2 regions of the Streptomyces sp. NBC_00076 genome follow, and region 2 is predicted to be linked to the other one. Evidence: riboswitches for the same ligand, from Rfam matches in the RefSeq annotation. Region 2 holds a riboswitch; the other holds the start of a gene.
What was found. Region 2 has a riboswitch for glycine ahead of gcvT (glycine cleavage system aminomethyltransferase GcvT). Riboswitches for the same ligand answer to the same signal wherever they lie in the genome.
Positions count from the first base shown of each region.

Region 1: it holds a riboswitch for glycine, as region 2 does, so the genes downstream of both, gcvP (aminomethyl-transferring glycine dehydrogenase) here and gcvT (glycine cleavage system aminomethyltransferase GcvT) in region 2, are expected to answer to the same signal.

Region 1 is NZ_CP108242.1:1,801,227-1,805,434, reverse strand. Features, by position in the region: gene OHA64_RS08330 (DNA polymerase IV) at 1-195, shown strand, start outside; gene OHA64_RS08325 (PRC-barrel domain-containing protein) at 798-1,169, opposite strand; glycine riboswitch at 1,284-1,380, shown strand; gene gcvP (aminomethyl-transferring glycine dehydrogenase) at 1,559-4,208, shown strand, end outside.
Region 2 is NZ_CP108242.1:7,249,919-7,254,126, reverse strand. Features, by position in the region: gene OHA64_RS33155 (enhanced serine sensitivity protein SseB) at 1-624, opposite strand, end outside; gene OHA64_RS33150 (AAA family ATPase) at 739-1,407, opposite strand; glycine riboswitch at 1,586-1,696, shown strand; gene gcvT (glycine cleavage system aminomethyltransferase GcvT) at 1,848-2,981, shown strand; gene gcvH (glycine cleavage system protein GcvH) at 3,092-3,469, shown strand; gene glyA (serine hydroxymethyltransferase) at 3,485-4,208, shown strand, end outside.

The DNA.
Region 1 (4,208 bases), 5.4 Mb from region 2:
CCCTCGGGACACGATGTGCGGCACTCCGAGTACGGGCACGGGTGGGTGCAGGGAAGCGGGCTCGGGCGGGTGACCGTGCGGTTCGAGACGCCCGACTCGGGGCCGGGGCGGGTGCGGACGTTCCGGATGGAGGACCCGGAACTGGAACCGGCGGAGCCGCTGCCCCTGGTGCGGGTGCGTTCTGAGGCCGGGTAAGGCTTTGGTGGGCGGGGCTCGGGACCGGGTGCGTGCGGGTGCGGGTGGGGTTGGGCCTGGGGTGGACGTAGGTCGGGTGTGTGGTGGTTTCGACCGGGCGGGGGCGGGGGCGGGGTGGGGCACTCGGCGCAGGAGGGCTGACGGTGCGGACTGCCTGGTGCCGGCCGTGCCGTCCCGGTGGTGGGGCGGGCTGACGCCTGTTGGGCGGGGGCGGATGTCGGCGGTCTGCGGATGACTGCGCGCCGTCCGGAGGGGTCGGACGGGCGATTACGAGCGGGTCGGCTACGTGGGTCGGCGAGTGCGGTCGCGTGCCGGGGTGACTTGCCGTGCAGGGGGACGCCGCCTGGTGGCGTTGCTCGGCTCTGTGACGGCGGCGGTGCGATGTGACGGTACTGCCGGGTTGCCGGGTCGGGGGCGTGAGCCGGAAGGCCGCCATCCACGCTGGGGTGTCGCGGCGGCTGTGCGTGCGGGGCGGCAGGGCCGGATGGGCGTGTCGCGGGGGCTGTATACGCGTGGCGGATCGGCTGGGACGGGGCCGGATGTGTCGGCCGGTGGGGTCGGGGGCGAGGTGTCGGCGAGGGGGTGTGCGGATGAGGTGGGGGTCAGGACTCGTCCGTGTTTGCCAGCTTGCCGAAGTCGTGGTCCGGGAGGGGCGGAGGAGCGGACAGGTCGAGACCGTAGTGGTGGTAGAGCTGCAGTTCCTGTTCGGGGGAGAGGTGGCGGCCCACGCCGAAGTCGGGGGCATCCTTGATCAGGGCCCGGTCGAAGGGGACGCGCAGGGTGCCCTCGATCAGTTCGCTGGGCTCCAGGGGGACGAAGGCGTCCCTGCTGAACAGACCCGTGCGTATGGCCGCCCACTCCGGTACACCGGTCGCGTCGTCGAGGTAGATCTCGTCGATCGTGCCGATCTTGGTGCCCTTGCGGTCGAACGCCTTGCGGCCGATCAGGTTGCGCGGATCGATGTCGGTCTGCACGGGTCCTCCATTTGGTCGCAACTCATCCGTAAGCACTACGAAAGAGCACATTCAGGGAGGTGGCCACTCGAACGCTCAATCGCTGACCTCGCTGGTACGCTGGCAAACGGCTGCTGACCCCGTGCGGGAGAGTCCTTCGGACACCATCCGGAGGCGCCGAAGGAGCAAATCCTCCCCGGAATCTCTCAGGCCCCCGTACCGCATGGACGAGGTCACTCTGGAAAGCAGAGTGGGTGTCGAAACGGCTTCCGCTCTCACCGACGGTGAAAGCCGGGCACCCTCGGGGGGCCCGGTGAAGCTCTCAGGTCGAGATGACAGAGGGGGAGGCCGTTCGGGTACCCGTGCCGTGGTGCCCCTCGAAGGTCGCGTCAGACCAGGAGGCCTCCGCAATGACCGCCCATCGCAGTCCGCTCTCCGAGCTGGAGCAGGGAATTCCGTTCGAACAGCGCCACATCGGGCCTGACCAGGAAGCGCGGGCGAAGATGCTCGCCCAGGTCGGGTATGGCTCGCTGGACGAGCTCACCGCCGCCGCCGTGCCGGACGTGATCAAGAACGCCGAGGCGCTCGATCTGCCGGGTGCGCGTACCGAGGCCGAGGTGCTGGCCGAGCTGCGTTCGCTGGCCGACCGAAACCAGGTTCTCGACTCCATGGTCGGCCTCGGGTACTACGGGACCTTCACGCCGCCCGTCATCCTGCGCAACGTGATGGAGAATCCGGCCTGGTACACGGCCTACACGCCCTACCAGCCCGAGATCTCCCAGGGGCGCCTGGAGGCGCTGCTGAACTTCCAGACCATGGTCGCCGAGCTCACCGGGCTGCCGACCTCCGGTGCCTCGCTGCTCGACGAGGGCACCGCGGCGGCCGAGGCGCTGGCGCTGTCGCGGCGCATGGGCAAGAACAAGAAGGGCCTCTTCCTGGTCGACGCGGACACGCTGCCGCAGACCGTCGCCGTGATCCGGACGCGGGCCGAGCCGACCGGCGTCGAGGTCGTCGTCGCGGACCTCGGTGACGGCATTCCGGCCGAGATCGCCGGGCGTGAGATCAACGGCGTGCTGATCCAGTACCCGGGCGCCTCCGGTGCCGTACGCGACATCGAGCCGCTCGTCGAGCAGGCCCACGAACTCGGTGCGCTCGTGACGGTCGCCGCCGATCTGCTGGCGCTGACGCTGCTGAAGTCCCCGGGGGAGCTCGGTGCGGACATCGCCGTCGGGACGACCCAGCGGTTCGGTGTGCCGATGGGCTTCGGCGGGCCGCACGCCGGATACATGGCGGTGCGAGAGAAGTTCGCGCGCAGCCTGCCCGGGCGGCTCGTCGGAGTGTCCGTCGACGCCGACGGGAACAAGGCCTATCGGCTCGCCCTGCAGACGCGGGAGCAGCACATCCGGCGCGAGAAGGCGACCAGCAACATCTGCACCGCGCAGGTGCTGCTCGCCGTGATGGCCGGCATGTACGCCGTCTACCACGGGCCCGAGGGCCTCAAGGGGATCGCGCGGCGCACCCACCGATACGCCACGATCCTCGCCGCGGGGCTTACGGCCGGCGGGGTCGAGGTGGTGCACGGCTCGTACTTCGACACGCTGACCGCCCGGGTGCCCTCACGGGCCGCCGAGGTCGTCGCGGCCGCGCGCGAGAACGGCGTCAACCTGTGGCTCGTGGACGCCGACCTGGTGTCGATCGCGTGCGACGAGACCACCGCGCGAGCCCAACTGGCCGCCGTGTGGGCCGCGTTCGGGGTCGAAGGCGACATCGAGGCGCTGGACGCGGCCACCGACGACTCCCTTCCGGCCGCGCTGCTGCGCACCGACGACTACCTCACTCACCCGGTCTTCCACCAGCACCGCTCCGAGACCGCGATGCTTCGCTACCTGCGTCGGCTGGCCGACCGGGACTACGCACTCGACCGCGGCATGATCCCGCTGGGTTCCTGCACCATGAAGCTCAACGCGACCACCGAGATGGAGCCGGTCACCTGGTCCGAGTTCGGTCAGCTGCACCCCTTCGCGCCCGCCGAGCAGGCCGAGGGCTACCTCGTGCTGATCCGCGAGCTGGAGGAGCGTCTCGCCGAGGTCACCGGGTACGACAAGGTGTCGCTGCAGCCCAACGCCGGTTCGCAGGGCGAGTTGGCGGGACTGCTCGCCGTACGCGGATATCACCGGGCCAACGGTGACGAGCAGCGGACCGTGTGCCTGATCCCGTCGTCGGCGCACGGCACCAACGCCGCCAGTGCCGTGATGGCCGGGATGAAGGTCGTGGTGGTGAAGACCGCCGAGGACGGCGAGATCGACGTCGAGGACCTGCGGGCGAAGATCGAGCAGCACCGCGACGAGCTGGCGGTGCTGATGATCACGTACCCCTCCACGCACGGTGTGTTCGAGGAGCATGTCGCGGACATCTGCGCGCAGGTGCACGAGGCCGGCGGTCAGGTGTATGTCGACGGTGCCAACCTCAACGCCCTGGTGGGGCTGGCCAAGCCGGGGCACTTCGGCGGGGACGTCTCGCACCTGAACCTGCACAAGACCTTCTGCATCCCGCACGGCGGCGGCGGTCCGGGCGTCGGGCCGGTGGGGGTGCGCGCGCACCTGGCGCCGTATCTGCCGAACCACCCGCTGCAGCCCGCGGCCGGGCCGGAGACCGGTGTCGGACCGATCTCGGCCGCTCCCTGGGGATCCGCCGGGATCCTGCCCATCTCGTGGGCGTATGTGCGGCTCATGGGCGGTGAAGGACTCAGGCGGGCCACGCAGGTGGCGGTGCTCTCCGCGAACTACATCGCCAAGCGGCTGGAACCGCACTTCCCGGTGCTCTACACCGGCCCGGCCGGGCTGGTCGCGCACGAGTGCATCATCGACCTGCGGCCCCTGACCAAGGCGACCGGTGTGAGCGTCGACGACGTCGCCAAGCGGCTCATCGACTACGGGTTCCACGCGCCGACGATGTCGTTCCCGGTGGCGGGGACGCTGATGATCGAGCCGACCGAGTCCGAGGACCTGATCGAACTCGACCGGTTCTGTGAGGCGATGATCGCCATACGTGCGGAGATCG
Region 2 (4,208 bases):
CACGCCCACGAACATGACCGGTTCGGCCGTCTCGATGACGGCGAGGCAGCGGCGGGCGGTGCGCACCACTCCCGTGGCGGCGAACTCGGACGAGGCCGTCGCGAGGAAGTCGACCGGGTCGTCCTGCCAGTCCGGCTCGAACAGACGGACCCGGCCGCCGGCCGCGGGACCGTCCAGCGGGGTACGGCCCATCCGGCACAGTTCGGCGACGGCGGCCGGCGGCAACGGGACACCGACCGTGCCGTCCGGGTTCACCGCGAGGCCGACCTGGGGCGGCAGACCCCGGGCGAACTCGACCGCTGGAGCGATGGTGTACGACAGGTGCGAGCCGACGACCTGGCGGAACTGCTCCTCGGAGCTGAACACCGGGACATGCACCTGGCCCTCGATCTCCAGCGTGGGCAGGTCCAGCGGGCCGCTGTGCGGGCCGCCGCCGTTGGGCAGCGGCACCCAGACGAAGCTGCGGCCGAGCACCTCGATGATCCGCCCGCCCGCCCCGGGGACGCCGAGGGAGGCGGACAGCACCTCCTCCAGCTCGTTGCCGGGCCATCCGCCGTGCGGATGAGGGTGTGCCTGTGCCGGGAAACCCGGGAAGTCAGCGGGGAGATCCGCCGGGAAGTCCATCTGCCTGCCTACCGCCTGCCTGGTACCGCCTGCTGTGGCTGAAAAGGCTAACGGGTACGGAGCGCTCATGAGAGACGGGCGACCGGTGCGAACCGGCCACCGAGCCGATCCGGCTCAACCGGCGAAGCCGATCCGCCGCAGCACGTTCGCCGCGTCCCGGTCGACCAGCACCGCCGAGCCGCAGCCCGGGGGCAGGTCGCCCTTCCCCACGGAGCCGATCAGGCGCGCGGCGGCACCCCGGTGGCGCAGGAACGCGTACCGCGAGACACCGCGGCCGCGCTCGCGCTGCCCGGCCAGCGCGGTGTCCGGCGTGACGTCGAGCAGCAGCAGGTGCAGGGTGCCGCCCCGGCGCCGCGCCTCGCGGGCCAGCCAGCCGCGCACCCAGGCCTGCGTACCGCAGTCGTGCACCACGACCCCCTCGCCCGAGCGCAGCGCGCGGCGCAGACCGGCGTAGTGCGCGAGGCGGACCAGCGGGCGGTAGACCGCGTACGGCAGGAAGCGTGGCATCCGCGTCGCCCAGCGGTCGCGGGCGTCCTGGGAGTCGATGCGCAGGCCCTTGACCGTGCGTCGCATCAGCGTGGACTTGCCGCTGCCGGGCAGGCCGGTGATCGCGACGAGGTCCTGGGGACCGAAGAGCAGTGCGTGCGGGCTGTGGCCGCCGCGCTCACGGAGGTCGCGGACGACGGGTGCGCCGAGCGGGCCGCAGGCCTCCGTGGCCGGGACCGTCGGCTGCGGGGGCAGCGCGAGAGCCGAGGTGGTCGCGTACGCCGTGGTCCTGTTCACCGTGGTCGTCCTCCCCTGGGGTGGTCACGAGTTCCCTCCCCGTCGAGTGTAAAGAGAAGGTAATGCGCGGTGTCTCGTGTTTTCGTGCTCGTCCTGCCACAAGCCGGTTACAGATGCGGCCCTGCCGCGCTCGACCGATGCGTGCAATGATGTCGGCGCCAACTGCATACCGGCCGCTTGAATCCGCGCGGGAGAGTTCCGGGTCGTACGTCCCTCGTACGGGTGCCCGGGCGCCGAAGGAGCAAGTCCCTCCCTTGAATCTCTCAGGCCCCGTTACCGCGCGGGCGAGGCACATCTGAAAAGCGGGCCGCTGCGACAGTGGCTCCACCCAAGGTGCAAGTCATGATCACCGCTTCGCGGGGTCCTGACGAACCTCTCAGGTTCCGATGACAGATGGGGAGGAACGACCTCGCCGTCATGCCTTGGGAGACGACCGTCCGATGAGCAGTACCGCACCCCGTCACACCGCGCTCGACGCCCTGCATCGTTCACTGGGCGCGACGATGACCGACTTCGCCGGCTGGGACATGCCCCTGCGCTACGGCTCCGAGCGCGACGAACACACCGCCGTACGCACCCGTGCCGGGCTCTTCGACCTCTCGCACATGGGCGAGATCACGGTCACCGGGCCGCAGGCGGCTTCCTTCCTGAACCACGCGCTGGTCGGCAACATCGCGTCCGTCGGTACCGGCCGCGCCCGCTACACCATGATCTGCCGGAGTGACGGCGGCATCCTGGACGACCTGATCGTGTACCGGCTCGCCGAGACGGAGGCCGGGTCCGCTCACTACATGGTCGTCGCCAACGCCTCCAACGCCCAGGTGGTGCTGGACGCGTTGACCGAGCGTGCGGCCGGCTTCGACGTCGAGGTGCGCGACGACCGGGACGCGTACGCGCTGATCGCCGTACAGGGTCCGGAGTCCGCCGGTGTCCTGAAGTCCCTCACCGACGCCGACATCGACGGCCTGAAGTACTACGCCGGCCTGCCCGGCACCGTCGCCGGGGTCCCCGCTCTCATCGCCCGCACCGGCTACACCGGCGAGGACGGCTTCGAACTGTTCGTGAAGCCGAAGCACGCCGTCGAGCTGTGGCAGGCCCTGACCAAGGCCGGCGAGGGCGTCGGCCTGGTCCCCTGCGGACTGTCCTGCCGGGACACGCTGCGCCTGGAGGCGGGCATGCCGCTGTACGGGCATGAGCTCTCCACGTCGTTGACGCCCTTCGACGCGGGCCTCGGCCGGGTCGTGAAGTTCGAGAAGGAGGGAGACTTCGTGGGCCGCGAGGCCCTCCAGGAGGCCGCCGCCCGTTCGGAGCAGAACCCCCCGCGGGTCCTGGTCGGCCTGGTCGCCGAGGGCCGCCGGGTCCCGCGCGCCGGATACGACGTCGTCGCGGACGGCCGGGTGGTCGGCGAGGTCACCTCCGGCGCCCCCTCCCCCACGCTGGGCAAGCCGATCGCGATGGCGTACGTCGACGCGGCGCACGCGGCACCGGGCACGACCGGTGTCGGTGTGGACATCCGGGGCAGTCACGAGCCGTACGAGGTCGTGGCGTTGCCGTTCTACAAGCGTCAGAAGTAGCGGCCGGAAGCAGTCGGCGTGCGTGACCCTGCGCACTTTCCGCTGCTCACGTACGTTTCCAGCAGTCCCCCCTTCATCAGCACTCCCCCGCGTACAGGAGAATTCAGGCCATGAGCAACCCCCAGCAGCTGCGCTACAGCAAGGAGCACGAGTGGCTGTCGGGCGCCGAGAACGGCGTCTCGACGGTCGGCATCACGGAGCACGCGGCCAACGCGCTCGGTGACGTCGTCTTCGTGCAGCTCCCGGAGGTCGGTGCCGGTGTGACCGCGGGCGAGACCTGCGGCGAGCTGGAGTCGACCAAGTCGGTCAGCGACCTGTACTCCCCGGTGTCCGGTGAGGTCACCGAGGTCAACGAGGACGTGGTCAACGACCCGTCGCTGGTGAACTCCGCCCCCTTCGAGGGCGGCTGGCTGTTCAAGGTACGCGTCGCGGAGGAGCCGGCCGACCTGCTCTCCGCCGACGAGTACACCGCCTTTTCCGCCGGCTGAGGAGTCGTACACCCGATGTCCGTTCTGAACACGCCCCTGCACGAGCTCGACCCCGAGGTCGCCGCCGCCGTCGACGCCGAGCTGGTCCGCCAGCAGTCCACCCTGGAGATGATCGCCTCCGAGAACTTCGCGCCTCTCGCGGTGCTGGAGGCGCAGGGTTCCGTCCTGACCAACAAGTACGCCGAGGGCTACCCGGGGCGCCGTTACTACGGCGGCTGCGAGCACGTCGACGTCACCGAGCAGATCGCCATCGACCGGGTCAAGGAGCTGTTCGGCGCCGAGTACGCCAACGTGCAGCCCCACTCGGGCGCTTCGGCCAACCAGGCCGCCCTGTTCGCGCTGGCCCAGCCCGGCGACACCATCCTCGGCCTGGACCTGGCGCACGGCGGCCACCTGACCCACGGGATGCGGCTGAACTTCTCCGGCAAGCAGTTCGACGTGGTCGCCTACCACGTGGACGCCGCCACCGGCCTGGTCGACATGGCCGAGCTGGAGCGGCTCGCCAAGGAGCACCGTCCCAAGGTGATCATCGCGGGCTGGTCGGCGTATCCGCGCCAGCTGGACTTCGCGGAGTTCCGCCGGATCGCCGACGAGGTCGAGGCCCATCTGTGGGTGGACATGGCGCACTTCGCGGGTCTGGTCGCGGCCGGTCTGCACCCCAACCCGGTGGAGTACGCGGACGTCGTCACCTCCACCACCCACAAGACGCTGGGCGGCCCGCGCGGCGGCATCATCCTCG